DNA from 2 places in the Tissierella sp. MB52-C2 genome. Region 2 is predicted to be linked to the other one. Evidence: riboswitches for the same ligand, from Rfam matches in the RefSeq annotation. Region 2 holds a riboswitch; the other holds the start of a gene.

Region 1 (11,567 bases), 380 kb from region 2:
TAGGTCCTACACCTTTTATATACTGGATATTCATTGATAGTGATTCCATAACTTCCTCCAAGTTTATAATATTATAAAACCCTGCCAAAGGCAGGGTTTTTATTCCACGGAAAATATATAATAATATATTGGTTGACCTCCAAATATTAATTCAATATCTAAGTCATCGTATAAATCAGATAAGTGCTTTTCTAAATCTTGAGCTGTTTCTTCACTTAGGTCACTTCCATATAAGATTGTAATCAATGAAGCATCTTCATCAACCATATTTTCCAGCAGCTTAAGTGAAACTTCATTTATTTCTTTTCCACTGGCAACTATATCTCCTTCAGCAATGCCTATAATATCGTCCTTATAAATTTTTGTATTATTAAATTCTGTATCTCTAACAGAGTAAGTGACCTGCCCTGTTTTTATATAGGTTATTGCTTCCTTCATAGTTCCTGTATTTTCTTCTATAGATTTTGATTCATCAAAAGCAAGTAAAGCAGCTATTCCTTGAGGTATTGTCTTAGAAGGAATTACAGCAATATTTCTATCACTAAGCTCTTTGGTTTGTTCTGCTGTCAAAATAATGTTACTATTATTAGGAAGAATAAATATATTTTCTCCCGTAGTATTATCAATAGCCTTAAGTATATCCTCTGTACTTGGATTCATAGTCTGACCGCCAGAAACCAAAGTATCTACATTAAGTCCTTTAAATACTTCATCTACTCCTTCTCCTATGGAAATAGCCACAAAAGAATATTTTTTCGTCGGTTTAGATTGCTTTGAATTAAAAAGAATCTCTTCATGTTGGTATCTCATATTATCAATTTTTATATCATTTAACTCTCCGAGACTCAGGGCCCTTTCAAGCACTGTTCCGGGATTGTTTGTATGAACATGGACTTTTATTAATCCTTCTCCCCCTACTACTAGTAAAGAATCTCCTTGTACAGATAATTCCTCTCTAAAGGAGTCAATATCATTGTAATTAGTATTAATTATAAATTCAGTACAATACCCATATTTAATATCATCAGTATCTATATGTTCTTGACGAACATATTCTTGTTTTTCTACCTTTTTTTCTTCAACTTTAATTTCAACATTATCTATTCCCGCTAAGGCGTTATAAGCCCCTATTAAGACATAAAGCAGACCTTTGCCACCAGCGTCTACGACTCCCGCTTGCTTTAAAACTGGAAGCATTTCTGGAGTTCTGGCAAGGGATTTTTCTCCATGATCTATTACCTTTTTCAGGAAAACTAAAATATCTTTTTCTTGTTTACTAATAGATACAGCATATTCTCCACATTCCCTAGCTACTGTTAGGATAGTTCCTTCCGTTGGTTTCATAACAGCCTTATATGCCGTATCGGCAGCTTGTTTAAATGCTTCTGCAATTGTTTTTATATCTGCAGTATCTTTTTCATTTAATCCGTTTGCAAATCCACGAAAAAGTTGTGATAAAATAACGCCAGAATTACCCCTGGCTCCCATAAGGGAGCCGTGGGATGTAGCCAATGCTATTTTACTAACACTATCTTCATTTAAATTAATTCCTTGTTTAATAGCAGAATTTACTGTAAGTGACATATTCGTACCTGTATCTCCATCAGGAACAGGAAATACATTTAAGGAGTTTACCTCCTCCTTATTATCTTCTAGGAACTTTGCTGCACCTGCTAATGCCTTTTTTAGCATTGTTCCATCTAGAATTTCTATTCTCAATTATAGTACCTCCTTAAACTACTTTCCAACTCTAATTCCTTGTACATGTACATTTATTTTGTCTATTTTTAGACCTGTTAAACTTTCAATGTTAAATTTAACTCTTTCTATTATATTTTCAGCAACTACAGAAATTCTTACTCCGTATTCCAATATAACATGCAAATCAATCGTTAACTTTTCGTCTTTCGTATAGACTTTAATGCCTTTAGCTAAATAATCCGATTTTAATAATTCAAACAATCCATCTGTCGCATTTTTAGAAGCCATACCCACTATACCATAACTTTCCATTGCTGATATTCCCGCAAGAGTAGCTATTACATTATCATCTATACTAATTGCTCCATATTCGGTATTAGTTTTGGCTGACATAAATAATCGCCTCCTTATTTTAAATATGCCATATTTTCTATTTTACCCCAAATTTAGAAATAGTTCAACTAAATCATATTATAATAATACATTTTAGTTGCATTTTTACTAATTATTGTGTTAGAATATAATGTGTTATTATTGAATAAAAATACTTAATAAGTATTTTCATAGTAGTTAAGGAGGTGTTTCGAATGGCGAAAGTTTGTGAAGTATGTGGAAAGGGAAAAGTATTTGGTAACAAGGTTACTTTCTCAAATAAAAAGAGTTCAAGAAGTTGGTCACCTAACATTAGATCAGTAAGAGCTGTTGTTAATGGTGGAACGAAAAAAGTTAATGTTTGTACTAGATGTTTAAGATCTGGATATGTTGAAAGAGCATTATAATTATGTAATCAAATTAAAAAAGGCTTCTATCTAAGAATTATAAGGAGGCCTTTTTTGAGACTCATTTATGCAAAGTCCTTTTATGTAAATACTAAAACGGGACTTTTCTGTTTTTATAAAACAAGGCTTCCACTTATAAAGGAAAGCCTTATTTTATTTTTAAAATTAATGCACCCATTATAAGGAGTCCTATTCCTATTAATACTAGAATAAATTGTATAGGTATAAACCTCATAATTATTAATAGTCCTACTACTGCCAAAGTTATACCTACTATTTTTTTTATCCTCCTTATATATCTATAACAAAACCTCTTCATAAGCAACACCCCTAAGCACTTTATTATATCCTATTCATATAATAAATAAATAGTTACAAAAAAGCTTAAGAATATATAGATAACCAACATCATAATAAAAAATACACGTTCGTGCTGTTTCGAATATGAATAACTCCTACAACTCATTCAGCTACAAAATCCTAAAATTTATAAACTCGCTACGCTCAAACATATAAATTTCTTTACGGATTTTATAGCTTCATTCATTGGGAGTTATTCCATATTCTGCAAATGCACTTTCTTAGTATTTTTTATTATGATTTCATGTTGGTTATCTATATCTTAAGCTTAATCTTTTGACACAAATATTAGTGCTCTTCCCTTATGAATCTGAACTTTTCCAATGTCTTCAATGATTTTATTACTAATTCCAAGAGTTGAACCAAAAGAGATAAATTTATTATCTAAGTTATAGAAAAATCCTTTTAAAGATACAATTATTCCATCATTTGATATAGGTATAACAGAAACATAATGATCTTTTAAATTTTCTATTTCCAAATAATTGTCTGTTAAATAAATAATATTATTATCATCTACTATTTTTCCTTTAATTCCTTTATCATGTAAAGTATTAAGCAAGAATATATTCGCCATTGTATGATCTTGCCTAGACCCTGTTACTCCCATAAGTACAATTTCATCATATCCCTTATCTACTAAATAATCCATAGCTAACTCTGTATCTGTTACATCTTTAATAGATGAATATTTTTCAATAGGGACATTTTTACTTAATATATATTCTAAAGTTGACTTACTTATTGAGTCTAAATCTCCCAAAATCAAATCTGGCAGCTTGTTAATTTTCAGCAGATGTTCCATTCCTCCATCTGCACATACAATAAAATCTACTTCACTGATAATTTCTTTTAACCTATTATAATTAGTAATGGTTCCACTTGAAACTATTAGTCCTTTCATTTAAAAACCTCTTTCCTACTTTGCTTTTATTGTCTTTTCTAAAGGTTTCCATATAATTGCAATTACTATACAAGAAATAATTAGTTCTGGCACTAAATAATAAGCGTTATATTGTATTGAATAAATCCAAGGGTTTAAGTCACCTGCATATTCAGCAAAGAATATTACACCTGATAAAACATGAGATATCATTCTACCTAAAATTCCCATAAATACAGCTAAAAAAATTCCTAAATATCCCTTAACTGAATCTCTATCTTTAATACTATATGCAATTCCTGCTAATCCCAATATACCAAAAGCTAAAGGATAATCTAAAATAAATTGTACTGGGTGATAGAAATAAGGCTTTAATACGAATTGTAATATTCCATAAACACCACCTATGGTTAATCCTGGTGTTACACCCCAACGTATTGCAAATAGCATTATTGGAATCATACTTCCAGCAGTTACCGAACCACCCATCGGTGCTTCATATACCTTAATATAACTTAGTATAGTGGCTAATGCAATCATCATACCCCCTTCTGTCAACATCTTTACATTCCATCGTTTTTGCATTTGAACTCCTCCTTTAAATAAATAAACCCATCGCCAATATAGGGCAATGGGTATTTAAAGGCTAATACACACTTCCCTACGCTGGCATTATCCAGGTCAGGTCATAAGGGTCGGGATAAATCCACTCTCAGCCTTTCGGCTCCCCTAGTGCTAAACATTTTATGCAATTAACTACATTATATCATACAAAATGATTTTTACAACTCTTTAAATTCTTTAGTTCGTTTTTCCACATCTTCAGCCCCAAATATATCAGAACCAGCTACTAATAAATCAGCTCCGCAATCTAATACTTCTCTAGCATTTTGAAGCTTTACTCCACCGTCTACTTGAATTATAATATTTAAACCTCTATCATCAATGATTTTTCTTAGTTTTTTTATCTTGTCTTTCATTGCTTCAATAAAGGATTGCCCACCAAACCCAGGGTTTACAGTCATGATAAGAACTAAATCTACATCATTTAAAATATACTCTATGTTTTCCAATGTAGTAGCAGGATTTAATGATACACCTGCCATAATTCCATATGATTTTATCTCTTGTATAGTTCTATGAAGATGAATAGTTGCTTCTTCATGTACTGTTATTAAATCTGCTCCTGCCTCTACAAAGTCTTTAATATACCTTTCAGGTCTATCTATCATAAGATGTACATCAAAGGGTAGTTTAGTTACACTTCTTAGACTTTTTATGACTGGAGGCCCAAAGGTAATATTAGGTACATAGATTCCATCCATTACATCTAGATGAAGATAGTCTGCACCACCATTTTCTACTTTTTTTATATCTTCTTTTAAATTAGCAAAATCTGCGGCAAGTAACGAAGGTGCGATCTTAGCCATTTTAGTACCTCCTTATTTTCTTTATTTCTTCTAGGAAAAGTAAATAATTCTCATACCTCTCCTTAGATATATTTCCTTTTTCTACTTGATTCTTTACTTCACAATCAGGTTCATTCCCATGTAAGCAGCTTATAAACCTACATTTCTCCCCATATTTCTTTATTTCTCTGAAATATTCTCTAAGTTCTGATTCTTCCTCAATAAAATCCACATTTAAAGAACTAAATCCTGGAGAATCTAAAACAAATGTATTATTATCCAATTCTAGCAGCTCTACATGTCTAGTCGTATGCTTACCTCTTTTAGTTTTTGAACTTACATCTCCAGTTTGTAGTTTGAAGTTTTTATTGACTCCATTTAAAAGTGATGATTTCCCTGCTCCTGAAGGACCTGCAAAAACTGAAATATTACCACTTAATATTTCCTTCAACTCTTCTATACCAATATGATTTATTGCGCTTGTCATAATTACTTTATATCCAGCTGTCTCGTATATGTTTTTAAGCCTTGATGCGTTGTCTAAATCTAAATCAGATTTATTTAGACATATGGTGACTTCCAATTTTTCATATTCTGCCATTAAAAGAAATCTGTCTAAAAGCCATGTATTAATATCTGGTTTTTTTATACTCATGACTATAACGGCTTGAGTAATATTTGCTACTGGAGGTCTTAGTAGCTGTGAGTTCCTTGGATAGATCTCCTCTATATATCCTGTATTATCTTCATCACTTATTCTAATCCTTACTTTATCTCCAATTAAAGGAGTTAGATTTTCTTCTCTGAATACTCCTCTGGCCCTACATTCAATTATCTCATCCTTAGTCTTTACGTAGTAAAAACCACCAATGCCTTTGACTATTATTCCCTCTAGCATAAGAGCCTCCTATTCATTTTTAGGAATCGTATCTCGATATATACCGTCATAATACACTTCAAATTGAGAACCTTTTTTCCCTTGAAGTGTTATAGTAGCTTCACCATCACTTGCTTTATATGTTTTATCATGGACAACTGTAGGAATACCATCTTGAATTCTTATGATTTTAATCTGTGTCTCTTCCTTATCCTGATATGGTGTTAAATTAAAGGTTATTGGTCCCTCTAGACCATCTGTTTCACCATTATTGTCCTCATTATCATTTCCACTATTGTTATCTGTATTATTCTTTGGACCACTGCTTACATATAAATCTACAGCAGTCTTTGTTTGTAAAGGTGTTCCTTGGTTGTAACTTTGCCAAGTGACTATTCCCTTTTCTAAATTATCATTTGGATCTTCTGTTACTTCTCCTACTTCAAGACCTAGTTTGGCTATATCATTCTTTACTTCCTCAATGTTTCTCCCTGTGTATTTTGGCATAATTACAGTTTTAACTTCTTCTCCCTGGCTTACTACTATAGTAATTCTAGTTCCTGTTTCTACACTTTCTCCAGCATCTGGTTCTTGTCTAATGACTGAATTTTCAGGTACTGTATCTGAATTTTCATATTCTAAATCTACTTTTAGTCCTTCAGCATTAAGTATTGATTCTGCATCTCCTAAAGATTTATTTTTTACATCAGGAACTTTTACTAAGTTATCTCCTTCGCTAATAGTTACCTCTATAGGATAATCTTTTTTTACTTTTGAATCTGGATCTTCACTTTGAGAGATTACTTCTCCAGCTTTAAATTCATCGTTTTTAACTCTTGCTATAACCTTAAATTCCAGCCCTAAATCTTCTATTTCTTTTTTAGCTACTTCTTCCTGTTTACCTCGTAAATCTGGAACAGTGATTAAGTCACCAGCAACAAAGAAATTCTTTAGTTTAAAATAACCTAAAAATACAGATGTGGCTAACAAAAATGCTAATAATATACCTAAAAAGACCATTTTTCCACCATTATCTTTTTTCTTTGACTGTTTTGTTTTCTTTGTAACTTTATCTTTTTTCATAGTATCAACATCCTCTACATTAACTACAGGAATTATTCTAGTATGAGAATCGTAATTATTGGTGTCTTCCATACTAAAGTCTCCTATATTATCCTTTACTCTCCTTATGTCTTTTATCAATTCAGTAATATTGCTATATCTATCAGCTTGTCTTTTTTGAACACATTTTAAAATAATATTTTCGAAGCTGGCTGGTATACTACTGTTTAATTCTCTAGGAGGCTTTATATCTTCTTGAACATGTTTTAAGGCAACTGTTATTGGACTTTCTCCTTGATAAGGAAGTTGTCCTGTAACCATTTCATACATAACTATTCCAAGGGAATATATATCTGATTTTTCATCTGTATATCCACCTCTTGCTTGTTCTGGAGAAAAGTAATGAACTGAACCTAATACATTAGATGTAGTTGTTACTGTTGAGCTTGTAACAGCTCTTGCTATACCAAAGTCTGTAACTTTTACTCTATTATCTTCTGTAATCATAATATTATGAGGTTTTATATCTCTGTGAACTATTCCATTTTTATGGGCGTTTTCTAAAGCCCCTGCAATCTGATACGAATACTCTAATGCCTTCTCAACAGATAGTTTCTTTTCCTCTTTTATGATTTCTTTCAATGTTTTGCCTTTTATATATTCCATAACTATATAATAAATTGGATTATTCCCTTCATTTTCCACACCTACATCATAGATATTTACTATACTAGGGTGAGAAAGACTAGCAGCAGCTTGGGATTCTCGTCTAAATTTCCTCACAAATTCTTCATCATTTACAAATTCATCCCTTAAAACTTTTATAGCTACAAATCTATCTAGAAGCTGACATTTTGCCTTATACACTAAGGCCATTCCTCCGCCTCCGATTTGTTCTAATATCTCATACCTACCACCTAAAATCTTGCCTATCATCTTTTCACCTCTTCTAATTAAATTTAATAGCTAACACAGTGATATTGTCAAGACCACCTCTATTATTAGCCATAGTCGCTAAAGTATCACAGGCTTTTTGAATATCTTTTTCTTGCATAAAAACATCCTTTATTTCAAATTCTTTTAACATATTAAAAAGTCCATCACTACATAATATTAAAATATCGTCTTTATTATATTCTTTAATTATTAAATCCATTTCTATAATACTGCTAGTTCCAACGGCTCTAGTTATCATATTTCTCTTTGGATGAGTCTTGGCCTCTTCTTTCGTTATACTTCCAGTTTTTAAAAGTTCATTTACAAAGGAATGATCTTCTGTTATTTGTAGCATATCTTTATCTCTAATTAAATAGGCCCTGCTGTCTCCAACATGTCCTATACATATTTTTTCATTGAATATATATGATAAAGTTATAGTTGTTCCCATTCCTTTATATTTTTCATTTTCTAAAGATTTAAGGTATATTTTTGTATTTGCTTCTTCTATAAGCTTTTTAATCAACTTAACTACCATATCTTCATTTTTTAATTCATCCTTAGATTCTAAAAAACTTTTTTCAATGATATTCATAGCCATAACACTTGCAACTTCTCCAGCATTATGTCCTCCCATACCATCTGCTACCATGTACAGAGGAAATGATAAATCCCCTGATGCATAGTATGCATCTTGATTATTTTCTCTTACTCTCCCTACATCAGAAATAGCACCAATGACCATAATACCACCCCATTAAGCTCTTTTATTATTAATATCATCAGTAACGGCACGTCTCAATTGTCCACATGAAGCACTGATATCTCCACCCATTTCTCGTCTTATAGTCACATTAATATTAGCTTTATTTAATTCTTTCCTAACTCTCTCTATGTTATCTCTATTTGGCCTGTCCTTTCTAAACTCTTTAATTGGGTTTAAAGGAATTAGATTAATATGACATTTTAGTCCTTTTAAAATTCTTTTCAATTCACTTATATCGATATCTCTATCGTTTACATTTTGAATCAATGTATATTCAAAAGTAATTCTTCTATTAGTTGTTTCTGAATAAAACTTACAAGCTTTCATTAGTTCCTCTATGGAATATTTATTAGCTATAGGCATAATCTTTTTTCTATCTTTATCAAATGGTGAGTGTAATGATATAGATAAAGTAATTGGTATATCTTCTTTAGCAAGATCATATATCTTTGGAACAACTCCACAAGTTGATAAAGTAATATTTCTAAGACTAATATTGTGTCCTTTCTCACTATGAATAAGATTTAAAAACTTCATAACATTATCATAATTATCCAAAGGTTCTCCACTTCCCATTAGCACAATGTTTGAAATATCTTTTCCTAAATTTTCTTCCATCATATAAATTTGATTTGCCATTTCAGCTGGTGTTAAATTTCTTATTAGCCCTTCCTTGGTAGATGCACAGAATGCACATCCCATTTTACATCCTACTTGAGTAGATATGCAAGCTGTTAGTCCATGATTATATTCCATAGCAACTGATTCTATTATATTCATATCTTCTAGTAAATACAAATATTTTTTAGTATTATCAATTTGCGAAGTAAATCTCTTATATATTTCTAACTCATTAACCTTTGCATTCGTCTTAAGATAATCCCTAAGTTTCTCTGGCAAAAGATTTAAATCCTCAATTTTTGTTTTGTTATTTCTATGAAAGTATGAAAAAACTTGTTCTCCTCTAAAAGGCTTTTCTCCTATACTAACCATATAATCTTTTAATTCATCTAGAGTTAGACTATTAAGCTCAATTATATCCAAATAATCACCTCAACTTATTCTAATATAATATTATACATAATTTCTTGATATATTTCTATCTTTCTTTTACTAATTTCGCTATATAAAACCCATCTGTATTATGAATATGAGGAAATAACTGAATATATCCATCTTTTAAAGTTTCAATATTTTCTTTATTATGAAACTTATTTTCAATATTAACTAAACTAAAATTTTTATTTTCCTCTATAAATCTACTTATCATATTAATATTCTCATCCTTCTCTATGGTACAAGTACTATAGACTAAAAATCCTCCTACTTTAAGATATTCTTTTGCATTATTTAAAATTTTATATTGAATATCTACTAATTCTTTTATATCTTCTTCTTTTCTATTTCTCTTAATTTCCGGTTTTCTTCTAATTAAACCTAATCCAGAACAAGGGGCATCTATTAATATATAATCTGCCATATTTATTAATGATTCCTGCCTTTTAGTTCCATCGAAAATAAAGGTTTGAATAATATTAATTCCTAATCTATTTGCATTTTCCTCAACAAGTTTTAACTTATGTTCGTAAATATCCATACTTAAAATTTTTCCTTCATTATTCATAATCTGCCCTAGATGTGTAGCTTTTCCTCCCGGTGCACTACAAACATCTATAATAGTACTTCCTGGACTTGGATCCATAACTTGCCCAACTAAAGTACTACTTTCATCTTGAATAAAGAAATGCCCTAGTTTAAATTCTGAGACTTCAGTTATTCTAGTTGGATTTTCAACGATTAAAGAGTCCTTAGCATATATAGAATCTTTAACTTTAAATCCATAGTTATTTAAACTCTCCTTTAATGTTTCCTTATTAGTCTTTAACGTATTTATCCTGATATTTAACTCTGGTGATTCATTGTTTTTCTTACATAATTTTTCCGTGAAATCTTCTCCAAATTCTTTTATCCATCTTTCTACCAGCCATTTTGGATGAGAATATTTAATTGAAATATAATCAGCTTTATTTGTTTTATCAATTTTTGTAAATGCTTCTTTATTTCTGCTAATATTTCTTAATATTCCATTTACAAAGCCAATTGTGCCTTTGTGACCATGCTTCTTAGCTAAATTAACAGATTCATTAACTGCTGCACTTTGTGGTATTTTATCCATAAATACAAGCTGGTATACTCCTATTTTGAGTATGATTAAAATCTTTGGATGAATTTTTTTCAATTTTATCTTAGATGCCTTTGAAATTATATATTCTATATATATATTGTTTTCTAATACTCCATATACAATTTCTCTAACTAAATTCTCTTCCATATGTATTAAATTTTCTTCTTCTAAATGTTTTTTTATAGATATATTTGAAAATGCATCGTTTATTAAAATATCATATAGTATATTTAATGACATTTCTCTAGCAGATAAGCCCATATTAACACCTCATATTTCTATTAATATTTAAAAAATGGGGGAAAGATCCCCCATAAGTTTAATCTCTTCTTCTATTTGTCATTGCCAATAATCTGAGAAGTTCTCCAATAGCCACTAATGTAGCAGCCACATAAGTTAATGCCGCAGCTCTTAAAACTTCCTTTGCTGGTTTAATATTATCTCTTTCCATAATTCCATTTTCTAATTGAATTAAGGCTCTACTACTGGCATTAAATTCCACTGGCAGTGTTATTACTTGAAAAAGTACTACAGATAAAAATAATACAATACCAAGTTCAATAAAAAATGGAGAAATAGCAAATCCAATAAAAATAAATATCCATACTA
Region 2 (11,567 bases):
AGGCAGTTCAATATGTTCTCGTATTCGTGCGAGTTCATCTATGGATGTAAGCTTTGCATCTGTTTTCGTACCAGTTGTAAACATTGCTCCGACACCAAGATAGTCCGCATCCTCTGACTGCGCCTTTATTGCTTCTTCAAAGGTAGATGCAGATACACCAAGAATTTTATTGTCACCAATTAATTTTCTTGCAATGGTTGCAGGTATGTCACTCTGACCAATATGTACACCGTCGGCATCCACCGCCAATGCAATATCAATTCGGTCATTAATGATTAATGGAATCTGATATCTATCTGTAATTTCCTTTATCTTCATTGCTATTTCAAAAAACTCCAAAGATGAGCAATTTTTCTCTCTCAGTTGTATTACAGTACACCCACCTAAAATAGCTTGCTCTACAGCAGTTTCCAATTTTTCTGTACTCATAAGTTCCCTATCTGTTATAAGGTAGAGTGTATAATCAATATTTGGCTTCATCTATCTTCGCCCTTTCTAGAAAATATGTGCTGTTCATATTTGATAAAGCATCAATAATGCCAATATGAAAACTACCTGTTCCCATTTCTCTAGTTTTTACAAAGGAAATATCACCAGCGATTCCCATTAAAGTAATTCCTATAACCGTTGCTGTATAATAATCCTTTGTTATACCACAGAAACTACCTACAAGTGCAGATGTCATACAGCCTGTACCAGTAACCTTGGAAAGCATTTTATGCCCATTGGCTATTCTAGTAACCCGAATTCCATCTGAAACAATATCTACCTCTCCTGTAATCCCCACAACACAAGAATATTTATTCGCCACCGATTTCGCAATAGCTTCTGCATCATTTTTTTCATCTGCTTTTGAAGTATCAACTCCTTTTGTAGAAACACTTAGTCCAGCTACAAAAGAAATCTCTGACAAGTTTCCACGAATTACATCTATTTTTACTTCTGAGAGAATTTTATATGTTGTTTTGTTTCGCAGTGAGGATGCACCTGCTCCAACAGGATCTAAAACTACGGGAATATGAAGTTCATTGGCTTTTATTCCTGCCCTAATCATAGAAGCAACAGTTCGTTGATTTAAAGTTCCTATATTAATTACAAGAGCAGAAGATATTGAAACAATTTCTTCTACTTCTGCAACATCATCTGCCATAATAGGAGATGCCCCCATTGCCAAGATCGCATTTGCACAATCATTTACTGTAACATAATTAGTGATATTATGAATAAGTGGACTTTTTATCCTGATTTCATGGAGTAAATCCGCACAAGCATTAGTTAGATAATTCATTAATACTCCCAGCCTTTCTTTTATTTATAATAAAGCATATAAAGCCCATTGCTACCATTACAGGTAACGTGATTCCTATAATAGAGTTATAAGGCATAAGTAAACGATAAACGATAAATCCAATCACCCATAAAATTATGTTTCTTATGCTATGAGAGTGACTAGGGTCTATATCTTTTTTATGCAACAGAAAATAATCCACAAACAGGATGGCAAATAAGGGTGCAAATACAGAACCTATAAGATATAAAAAATTCTCATATTGGCTAATAGGCACAAACATAGCAAGTAATGAGCCTACGACACATGCAATAACAGCAGCAAACTTTTCATTTACCTTTTTACTTAAATTAGCTGTACTTACTCCTGCAGAATAAACATCGAGAAATGTAGTGGTAACTGTAGAAAATAGAACAATTACAAGAGCAATCAAGCCAAGTCCTGCAGACATTAATATGGATGTAATATCCGATGTACCAGTGTAAATTGCTGCACCGAGTCCAATTACAAACATCACTGTACTACCAACAAAATAACTTATTACACTCCACAAAGTACCTGTGATTTTCTTCTCCAACTTTCTTGTATAATCAGAAATAAGAGGAAGCCAAGAAAGGGACATAGCTACATTAAGTTCAACCGCAGTACCAAAGCTCATAGCTTCTTCCACTACATTTACTCCACTAGTATTTTTGAAAACCGTGAAACCGAGAATAATTGTAAATATAAACAAGACCGTCATCACCACAGTATTTAATTTTGACAGATTTTTAATACTAATTACTACCCAAATACAAATAAGCAATCCAATAACTATACACCATAGCTTTTCATTTTGATAGCCCCAAAGATGATTTGTAATTCCATCAAATGCCTTTGCCCCGTTAATAATCATAATTGCAGTCCAACCAAGAAGCTGTAATATGTTAACCCAAGAGAATCCAAATGAACCATATTTACCAAAAGAAATACGAACAGATTCAGCGGCAGAAAGACCAGTTTTTGCACCAATCAGTCCCGCTGGAAAAAGTATAGCACCTCCAATTACATGACCAATAATAATAGCCCAAATACCTTGGACTAGTCCCAATGGAGCAAGTAAAGCTCCTGTCATAATTTCAGCAATAGATACCGCTGCACCAAACCATAATAATATTTGACTAAAGGTAGATACCTGTTGATTTTCATTTTTCATTATAAATCTCCTTTACTTTCCTTGATGTTCAAACCATTTTTATATAGGTCATAAAAATGATGTGTTGGTCCATTACCCTTACCAATGTTTAAGGAATGCTCAATTGCTGTTGTAATATATTTTTTAGCCTGTTCTACAGCAACAGGCATAGACATACCATGTGCAAGATTGGATGCAATAGCCGAAGAGAAAGTACAACCTGTCCCATGAGTATTTTTTGTATTTATACGCTGGGTTTCAAAATAATAAAACTCTTTACCATCATATAAAATATCCAGTGCATCTCCAATAGCATGGCCACCTTTAACAAGAACATTTTTACACCCCATATCATAAATAAGCTTTGCTGCTATTTTCATATCTTCTGTGCTTCTTATCTGAATATTTGATATCTTCTCAGCCTCTGGGATATTAGGTGTAAGTAAATCAGCATAAGGTAGTACAACCTTGATTAATGTATCTATGGAATCGGGGTCCATAAGTGGGCAACCATTTTTCGCATACATTACAGGATCAATTACAACATTACACGGCTTATATTGCTCAAGTTTTCTTGCTACTGCCTCCATACAAAGTTGTGTAGACAGCATACCAATTTTCACAGCATCAACTTCAATATCCTCGAATACTGCATCAATCTGTTTTTCAATCATATCTGGAGTAACATCTTGTATATCGATAACACGACTTGTGTTCTCTGCTACTACTGAAACAATGACACTCATTCCAAATACTCCATGTGCTGAAAATGTTTTTAAATCTGCTTGTATACCAGCACCTCCACTACAGTCTGATCCAGCAATACTAAGTACCTTTTTCATTGAAACTCCTCCCTTTATTCTTTATATAAAATAAATTAGGGTACTTCTCTATATGGAGAAGCACCCTAATCAAATACAATAATGTAAGTGATTTGCTTCCCTACGTTGGTATTAACCAACAGGTTCAAAGGGTCAGGTTTTACCTTCTCAACTATTTCTAGTCCCCCCGCAAACATTGACTATATTCATTTTTATACTTAATAACCCTATCTTAAATAATAATAGGGTACTTCTCTACACAGAGAAGCACCCTAATCAAATACAATAACGTAAGTGATTTGCTTCCCTACGTTGGTATTAACCAACAGGTTCAAAGGGTCAGGTTTTACCTTCTCAACTATTTCTAGTCCCCCCACAAACATTAACTATATTGAGTATATCTTATAATAATAACATAATCAAGGTACAAAATATAATTTTATCCCTAACTTTATTTATAGACTGATTGCTATTTTCAACAATTATAGTCCTACTATCATCAGATATTAGATTTAAAAAATTATCTAAATAAGTATAATTACTCTTTAAGATATAATTCAACAATCACATATATAAAAATAATATACTAAATATATAATTTAATAAAACTTTTTCATCTATATAATTGTCTAATAGATAGATAATAAAAATGAGCTCATATTTTATTCTCAAGGAGGTGGTTATACTGGAAAAATTAGTTCTTAAAGCAATAAAAGGAGATGGTGAGAGTTTTGGCCTTCTTATAAATAGCAAAAAAGAAGATTTATATAGAATTGCATATAGCTATGTACACAATGAACAAGATGCACTTGATATTATAGGAGAAGCAGTCTATAAAGCTTATATATCAATAGGCAAGTTAAAACATCCAGAATATTTTAATACATGGCTTGTTCGTATAGTCATCAATTGTGCTATCAATTTTATAAACAAATCTAAAAGAATTTTATATCTAGATAATAAGGCTATAGAAAATTTAAATAATGAAAAAAATGATATTGTGGAAACCATTGACTTAAAAGAAGCCTTAGAGAAGTTAGACTCTAATTATAAAATTGTCATAATACTAAGATACTCTCAAAACTTAAAGTTGAAAGAAATAGCTGAAATTCTAGAACTTCCTTTAAGTACAGTAAAAACTCGGCTTTATAAGGCAATAGAACTTTTGAAAATAGAACTTAAGGAGGGCGAAGATTTTGAATAATAATACGGATGATTTGAAAAAAATTTATTCAGATATAAAGATACCTGATGCCTTAAACGATACAATTAACAATTCAATAATAAAGGGAGAAAATTATATGAAAAAAAATAATAAAAGTAAGAAAAAAATAATTAATAGCTTTATATCAGTAGCTGCGGCAGTTGGAATATTTACTCTTAGCATAAACATTTCCCCATCCTTTGCAAATAGCCTTGAAGGTGTTCCTGTTTTAGGGACACTAGTTAATATACTTCAATTTAATAATGGAAGTTCTCAAGGAGGTAAAATAACTGATGGGATTGATGTAAATTTTATATCTCTAGACCAAAAAAAAGATTCTGATATTATCACAATAAACTTTGATGGCTTTAATAAAGAAAACCAAGAAATAGCACCATCTTTTAATGTGGATTATAAGGAAGCACCTTTTACAATGACATTTTCTATATCTGGTGCAAGAGGTCTTTCAGCTAGTAAGTACTTTGAAGAGTTAAAAAAGAGTGAATATATCCAAGATATTTATGAATTAATGACTTTAGATGACTCTGCACAAAGATTTAACATAGTATTTAATCAACCAATTGATTTCAAAATAGAGGAATATAAGAATCCCGCTTATATAAAAATACAAATTTCAAAAAATACAGAGAAAGTTTCAGAACAAAAAATATATTCAATAAGAACTGGTTCTTATGAAAAAGGAGAAGAATTTGCTCTTCTTGAAGAAATGTTATTTGAAATAGAAGATCTTAGAATTTTAAAAGATAGCAATGAAACATATTTATATGAACTAGGTCAATATAATTCAGATAAAGAAGCACAAGAAAAATTGAAAGAGTACAAAGATACTTTTAATAATAGTATAGATATATACGTTGAAGAAAGAACTATGGACAAGGTCCCTCAAAGTATAAAATAGTAAAGAAGTAATATTTAAGAATATATACTATATTCAGGGATGAGGCTTAATTAAACTTCATCCCTTGATTTACCTGTACACATATTTATTATATTTAGTTTATCTCTTATTTTCATTAATCTATGGAGTATTCACCTATAAATGTTTACTTTAACATCTGCTTCAACTGGGGCAATCTCAATAATTATAACAAAATTGCTAGAAGATAAATATCCAAATTATAAATTATGGAAAATCTTTCTTGGAATTCTTATTGTACAAACTATAATTTCTATAGTAATGGTACCTACATTTATATCATTAAGCACTGGTAAAAATACCATCATTTCCCTTCAGCTGCTATAACTGAAATTATAGTAGCCAAAGCATCTATATTTTCTTCTGGAACACCAGATATACAAAGCCTTATGTAGTTACAATTCTTCTGATTTTTCTCTTTAGACAATTCTTCGGGGAAGAATTCTGATGCTGCTTTTACAAGAATCCCATGATCTTTAAGTTTCTTTTCAAATTCTACAGCCTCTATATTCTCAGGCAGATGAAGCCATATAAATATTCCATGTTCTGGAACATACCAACTGAGGCCTTGTGGGCTTAATGATTTAACAATTTCAGATACCTTTTTAAGCTTAGTTTCATAAGATTTTTTAACTTTTTTAATATGTTTTTCATACATTCGTGATTTTATAAAAATATCTAATGCTGCTTGTGGGATTTTTGATGTATTCAAGTCACTAATATGCTTAATATTAATCACTTCTTCAATTATAGACTCTGGAAGTACTGCTGCCCCCATCCTTATTCCAGGCATGAAAGTCTTTGAAAAGCTTCGTATATAAATAGTACGTTTACTTATATCATAATAATGTATTGGCATAGAACCTTTTCTTGAGCCTAGATCTGCTAAATAGTCATCTTCTATAATAAACACATTATATTTACAAGAGAGTTCAGCAATTTTCTGCTTGTCTTTTTCAAAAAGAGTATAGCCAGTGGGATTATGATGTCTTGGCATGATATAAAAGGCAGTAATTTCACTTGACTTAAATATCATTTCCATTTCTTTATAGTCAAAACCATCAACTCTCCTTTCAATTCCTATAATATCAATCCCTAAGTGGTCTGCCAACTTTAAAGCAAGATTGTATGTAGGAGATTCAACAAGTAATTTACCTTTGCTTTTCCTAAATAGATAGTGGAACACTAATCCTATAGCCTGCTGTGCCCCATGGGTAACTATTATCCTTTCAGCAGTAGTATACACTCCGTCCTTCTCGAATTCATACTTCAATGTATCCCTCAAAGAAGATAGTCCACCACTAGATTCATATCCAAACAATGTATTTTTATACATATCAACTGCCTTATTCATTACATGAGTAAATTCTCTATATGGAATAAGTTTTTCATCTGGCTTAACTGTCCTAAAATCCACCTCTTCCTGTACTACTCTTAAGTTTTCTTCAGAATCAATCAAGTAAAAACCTCCACGGGGAATACTATATACTTTATGTTCCCTTTCCAATTGGTTGTATGCCTTATTGACAGTTATTTTATTGATAGAAAGGTATAAAGATACTTCTCTGCAACTGGGAAGTCGCTGACCATTTTTTATTCTCCCATCCTTAATTTCTCTAAATATAAAATCCTTCACTATCTCAACTTTACTTTTTTTCATCATTTTCACCTCTACACTGAATTTTGTAATAGTACAGAATGAATTTCAGATAATTGAACTACTATATTTTTCATTATATACTTAACTTACAATAATTCAATATATTGGAGGTAATAAAATGAACAACCTTGAGTATTATATCTCTACTGATAAATCAAAATTAAATATTGAAGCAATGAATTCATTGCTCAGACAATCTTATTGGGCTAATGAAAGAACTGAGGAAACCATATTTAAATCAATTGAAAACTCCATCTGTTATGGAGTATATAAAAATGAAGAGCTAATTGGATTTGGTAGAGTTGTTACAGACTATTCTACAGTTTATTGGATTTGTGACATAATCATTGATATAAATCATCGAAACAATGGTTTAGGGAAAAAACTGATGGAAAATATCATGGCAACTAAAGAATTGGAAGGACTGCTGGGTATTTTAGCTACTCAAGATGCACATGGATTATATGAGCAATATGATTTTGTTAAGGAACCCCATAAATTTATGATGAAAAAAAGGACTAGATTGTAAAGACTTAAAAACTAATTCCCATTAATGTTGACGAATAAGAATCGTAATTATATCAAAACTCTCCATCAATATTGTTATTAAGTATACTATTCGGACTTTCACAGTTCAAAAGGTAAATCGCCAAAAATGTCCAGCGGCTTTGAAGGTTATTTCAGAGCCGCCGTTAGGCATTATTGTTATCGTGCGTTTACAACATTGACTATACTCATTTTTTTAATTTTCCTTGTTGGTGAAACTACTGCTATAAATGAAGTTAGAATTGCGGCTGAAATCGTAACAATCAAGACCATAAATGGTGGCTGCCAAAGTTCTCCCCAATTAGATGTAATCAACATTTCGAAGAAGAAACGGTGCAGGAAAAGCCCTAAAACAGCACCCGTTAGACTGCCGGTTATTGCGTAGGCAGCGGACTCGGCTGTGACCATTTTTTTTAGCTGTTTGCCTGACATTCCTACTGCACGCATCATTCCATAATTACTCATTCTACTTGAAACGCTTGCATTTACCGTATTGATAATATTGATCAGAGCAACCAGCGCAATAACTATCAAAAAACCATAGACAAATACCGCCATAGCAAAATAACCTGTGCGTACTTCACTGTTATGCTGCTGCAAATCCAGTAACTTCATCTCAGGCGTAATAAGATTTCTCACCTCTTTAGAAATATCCTGATTAACTTGCATATCAATTATTGTATAGCCCGATATTCCAGTCAAAGCAGTAAAGGTATTTTCTGAACAAATGATGATCCTTTTGCCATCTGCTGCATCAAATGGTACATCAGAAATGATGCCAGTAACTTGTATATCTTTCAGTTCCCCGGCAATAGAAAGCGTAATGGTATCGCCAATCTTCCAATTAAATTGTTCTGAATAGCCATAGCTAACCAATACACCCTCGCCATTTTGTACATTGTCAACGCTTCCCGAAATCAACATTTCTTTGGCCCACTCAAATTGCGGATCATCATATGATATCAATGTAGCTATACCATTACCATGTTTATCAGTTGCTGGAATATCACGGTAAACCATACGCCCATAGATATTCTTAATATTCGGAAGGGATTTTATCTTTTTCATAATGGAGTGATCAAGTAATATGGAGTCCTGTACACCCCTAATAGATATATCAGGTGAGTAAGGTTTCAGCGGTTTCAAAGCATGACCCATAAAAGTAATCAGTACTGTGAAACTCAAAAATAAAATGATGCTTAGGGCAAAAGAACCAGCTATCAATGTCATACTCTTTTTGTTTGAAAAAGCATGGCGAAATCCCATTGCCGTATCCACATGAAACCATCTTGTGTTAGATGCTTTTCCTATTTCTAGATTATTTGTTTGCTGTATATTTCCCGTTACAGCAGCCTGAGGAGATACCTTCGCCGCATTTTTAGCAGGCGAGTTTGAAGCAATCATAACCACTAGAACCCCAATGACTGCACCAGCTATAATACCAGGCCAGCTAATATGAAACATTGGCATTGCAGGAAGGTACTGTGAGTTCAACATATTTAAAGAAAAAATCGCCATCCATAATATTCCGCATCCACCCACTAGACCAACCGGGATTCCTTTTAGACAATACTGTAATCCCTCCAGCCGGATATACCGTTTGATTTGCTTTTTAGTAGCGCCAAGGCAACGCAGAAGTCCGAAGAATTGCGTCCGTTCTAAAATACTCATGTTAAAGCTACTGGCAATCATAAAAGTACCGGCCATAGTTACAAGAATAAACAAAATTCCTGCTGTGAGATAAACATCCAACATCCTAGTATCACTGCTTTGTCCCATCAGCCCAAGGAGCATATTGTTTGGAGTAACTTGGTCCTCGATCAAACTATATTCCGATTTGATCTCCGAAAGCGCCTGGTTTATATTCACGCCGCTTTTGAATTGAATATAGTAATATTCTTGAAATAAGTCGATTGGAAATGCACGCATACCCTCTACCGATAACATCAGACCGTGTGCATCAATCCCCTTTAAACTGGAAAAATCACCATAGGTCCCGGTAATCGTATATTTCCGTAGTTGCTTATCACTAAAAGCTATTTCAATCGTATCTCCGATGGAAATTCCAAATTGTTCAAGTCCCTGCATATCGAGCAATGCTTCATGTTCTGCAACGGGATAACTGCCCTCGGTCACTACAAGATTCATCTGTTCGGCAAATTCCTGAGTACTGCTTTGAACAATTAATTTTTTCCCTTGATAATTTGTATCTTCAACCATCCCCATCCAGCTTGATACTTTTACATCCTTACGACCGTTGATTTGTTCAGCGGCGCTGTCCGATATATCTGTAATAATAGCATGGAAATTCCCATGTTGACGAATATACTCATTGATTTGAGCTCTTATACTCATATCTGCCATTCCAAAAATCGCAGTTACCAACATAACAGATATAGTAATACATATCACGGTCAACCGATTTTTCTTTTTGTGTACTTTTGCATATTCTGAAACAAGACCAAGATAACTATTCATTCCACATATCCCCCTAAATCTGTGAGAACACCATCTGATACTTGCAGCACACGATCAGCCGCAGAAGCAATGCTTCGATTATGGGTAATCATAATGATTGTCTGCTGATAGCGTTTAGATGCTGTTTTCAAAAGTGAGATAACTTCATTACTGTTATGACTATCTAGATTTCCAGTGGGTTCATCTGCAAGAATTAGCATAGGACGGTTAATCAAGGCACGTCCAATTGCTACACGCTGCTGCTGCCCACCGGACAACTGGCGAGGCAGGTGATTTCTCCTGTTTTTTAAGGACAGCACAGTAAGAATTTCTTCCACATAAGTCTGATCAGGCTTTTTGTAGTCAAGTAAAACAGGAAATGTAATGTTTTGCTCGACATTAAGTTCTGGTATCAAGTTAAACGCCTGAAAAACAAAACCAATATTTCTGCGACGGAAAATAGTGAGCTTTTCATCTTTCATACCGAAAATATCATTGCCGTCAATCAATACCTTGCCGGAAGTAGGTGTATCCAGCGCCCCAATCATATTAAGCAATGTACTTTTTCCGGAACCTGATTCCCCTACAATGGCAACAAATTCACCTTTGGGAATTGAAAAGTTAACATTTTTTAATGCATTAACCCTTGCTTCACCTGTACCATAGGTTTTACTGATAGCATTTACCTCTAATAATTTCATATCTTATCACCCTTTCTAAGCAATTAATTTTAAGATGTTTCCATAACCATCTAATAACACATTAACATCTACTCCTTACTCTCATATGAATTTCAGCTTACATCTTAGTAAGGTTCATAATTACTTGACGGTTTTTCGATAAACCAAATAAGCAATCAGTTCATATAAACATGAGAGCAACAAAAGTGTACCGAATATTTGTGAAAGAATCGGTAGGCCTCCGAAACCAAATGTAAAAATGTTAGAAGCAATCCCGCCTATCATAATGAAAACAGAAATAAAAATCAAAAGCAGTTTTGTCTTTGTAACAAGGCGTAGGGCAATTATAAAATAAACAATACCTTCAATCATCATCAAGCTGCCGAGAAAAACAGGTAATATGCTGATAAGATAACGATGATAAACAATTGAAAGCATACCACATATAATCAGCAAACAGGAAATGACAATATTCACATAGCTTGTGGTTTTGTTGTCATTTCTTCCATGTATAACAGCTCCTACAATGCTCAAAGCTCCATTAAGAATCACATATCCCCCAATCACATACACCATACCATTCAGCAAAAATTCTGGGAATAAAAATGTTATGATTCCCATTATTCCGAGAAAAGCTGCCCGAAGCATTGCATACTTTATGAATTTTTCAAATAACAATGATTTCAAAATAAATCCCACCTTTCTATAAAGGTAGGATAACATTTGTGCCTTACTCTCATATGAATTTCCGCTTACATTTTAGTAAGGTTAAGAAAACTTAAAACAAATATGCTTCCTTT

Evidence for each region. A riboswitch is a leader RNA that binds a small molecule or an ion and turns the genes downstream of it on or off. The one in region 2 is predicted to bind thiamine pyrophosphate.
Region 1: another riboswitch for thiamine pyrophosphate. It lies ahead of thiT (energy-coupled thiamine transporter ThiT); the one in region 2 lies ahead of thiD (bifunctional hydroxymethylpyrimidine kinase/phosphomethylpyrimidine kinase).

The regions. Positions count from the first base shown of each region.
Region 1 covers NZ_CP133261.1:1,727,350-1,738,916, forward strand. The annotation lists gene recG (ATP-dependent DNA helicase RecG) at 1-49, opposite strand, end outside; gene RBU61_RS08685 (DAK2 domain-containing protein) at 100-1,719, opposite strand; gene RBU61_RS08690 (Asp23/Gls24 family envelope stress response protein) at 1,738-2,094, opposite strand; gene rpmB (50S ribosomal protein L28) at 2,289-2,480, shown strand; gene RBU61_RS08700 (hypothetical protein) at 2,629-2,799, opposite strand; gene RBU61_RS08705 (thiamine diphosphokinase) at 3,109-3,744, opposite strand; gene thiT (energy-coupled thiamine transporter ThiT) at 3,760-4,308, opposite strand; TPP riboswitch at 4,365-4,464, opposite strand; gene rpe (ribulose-phosphate 3-epimerase) at 4,506-5,153, opposite strand; gene rsgA (ribosome small subunit-dependent GTPase A) at 5,155-6,030, opposite strand; gene pknB (Stk1 family PASTA domain-containing Ser/Thr kinase) at 6,040-8,007, opposite strand; gene RBU61_RS08730 (Stp1/IreP family PP2C-type Ser/Thr phosphatase) at 8,021-8,752, opposite strand; gene rlmN (23S rRNA (adenine(2503)-C(2))-methyltransferase RlmN) at 8,765-9,817, opposite strand; gene rsmB (16S rRNA (cytosine(967)-C(5))-methyltransferase RsmB) at 9,873-11,219, opposite strand; gene RBU61_RS08745 (zinc metallopeptidase) at 11,278-11,567, opposite strand, start outside.
Region 2 covers NZ_CP133261.1:2,110,334-2,121,900, forward strand. The annotation lists gene thiE (thiamine phosphate synthase) at 1-480, opposite strand, end outside; gene thiM (hydroxyethylthiazole kinase) at 464-1,288, opposite strand; gene cytX (putative hydroxymethylpyrimidine transporter CytX) at 1,272-2,483, opposite strand; gene thiD (bifunctional hydroxymethylpyrimidine kinase/phosphomethylpyrimidine kinase) at 2,483-3,304, opposite strand; TPP riboswitch at 3,384-3,482, opposite strand; TPP riboswitch at 3,570-3,668, opposite strand; gene RBU61_RS10615 (sigma-70 family RNA polymerase sigma factor) at 3,933-4,487, shown strand; gene RBU61_RS10620 (hypothetical protein) at 4,480-5,406, shown strand; gene RBU61_RS10625 (PLP-dependent aminotransferase family protein) at 5,729-7,084, opposite strand; gene RBU61_RS10630 (GNAT family N-acetyltransferase) at 7,203-7,613, shown strand; gene RBU61_RS10635 (FtsX-like permease family protein) at 7,790-10,108, opposite strand; gene RBU61_RS10640 (ABC transporter ATP-binding protein) at 10,105-10,788, opposite strand; gene RBU61_RS10645 (DUF308 domain-containing protein) at 10,909-11,454, opposite strand; gene RBU61_RS10650 (HAMP domain-containing sensor histidine kinase) at 11,520-11,567, opposite strand, start outside.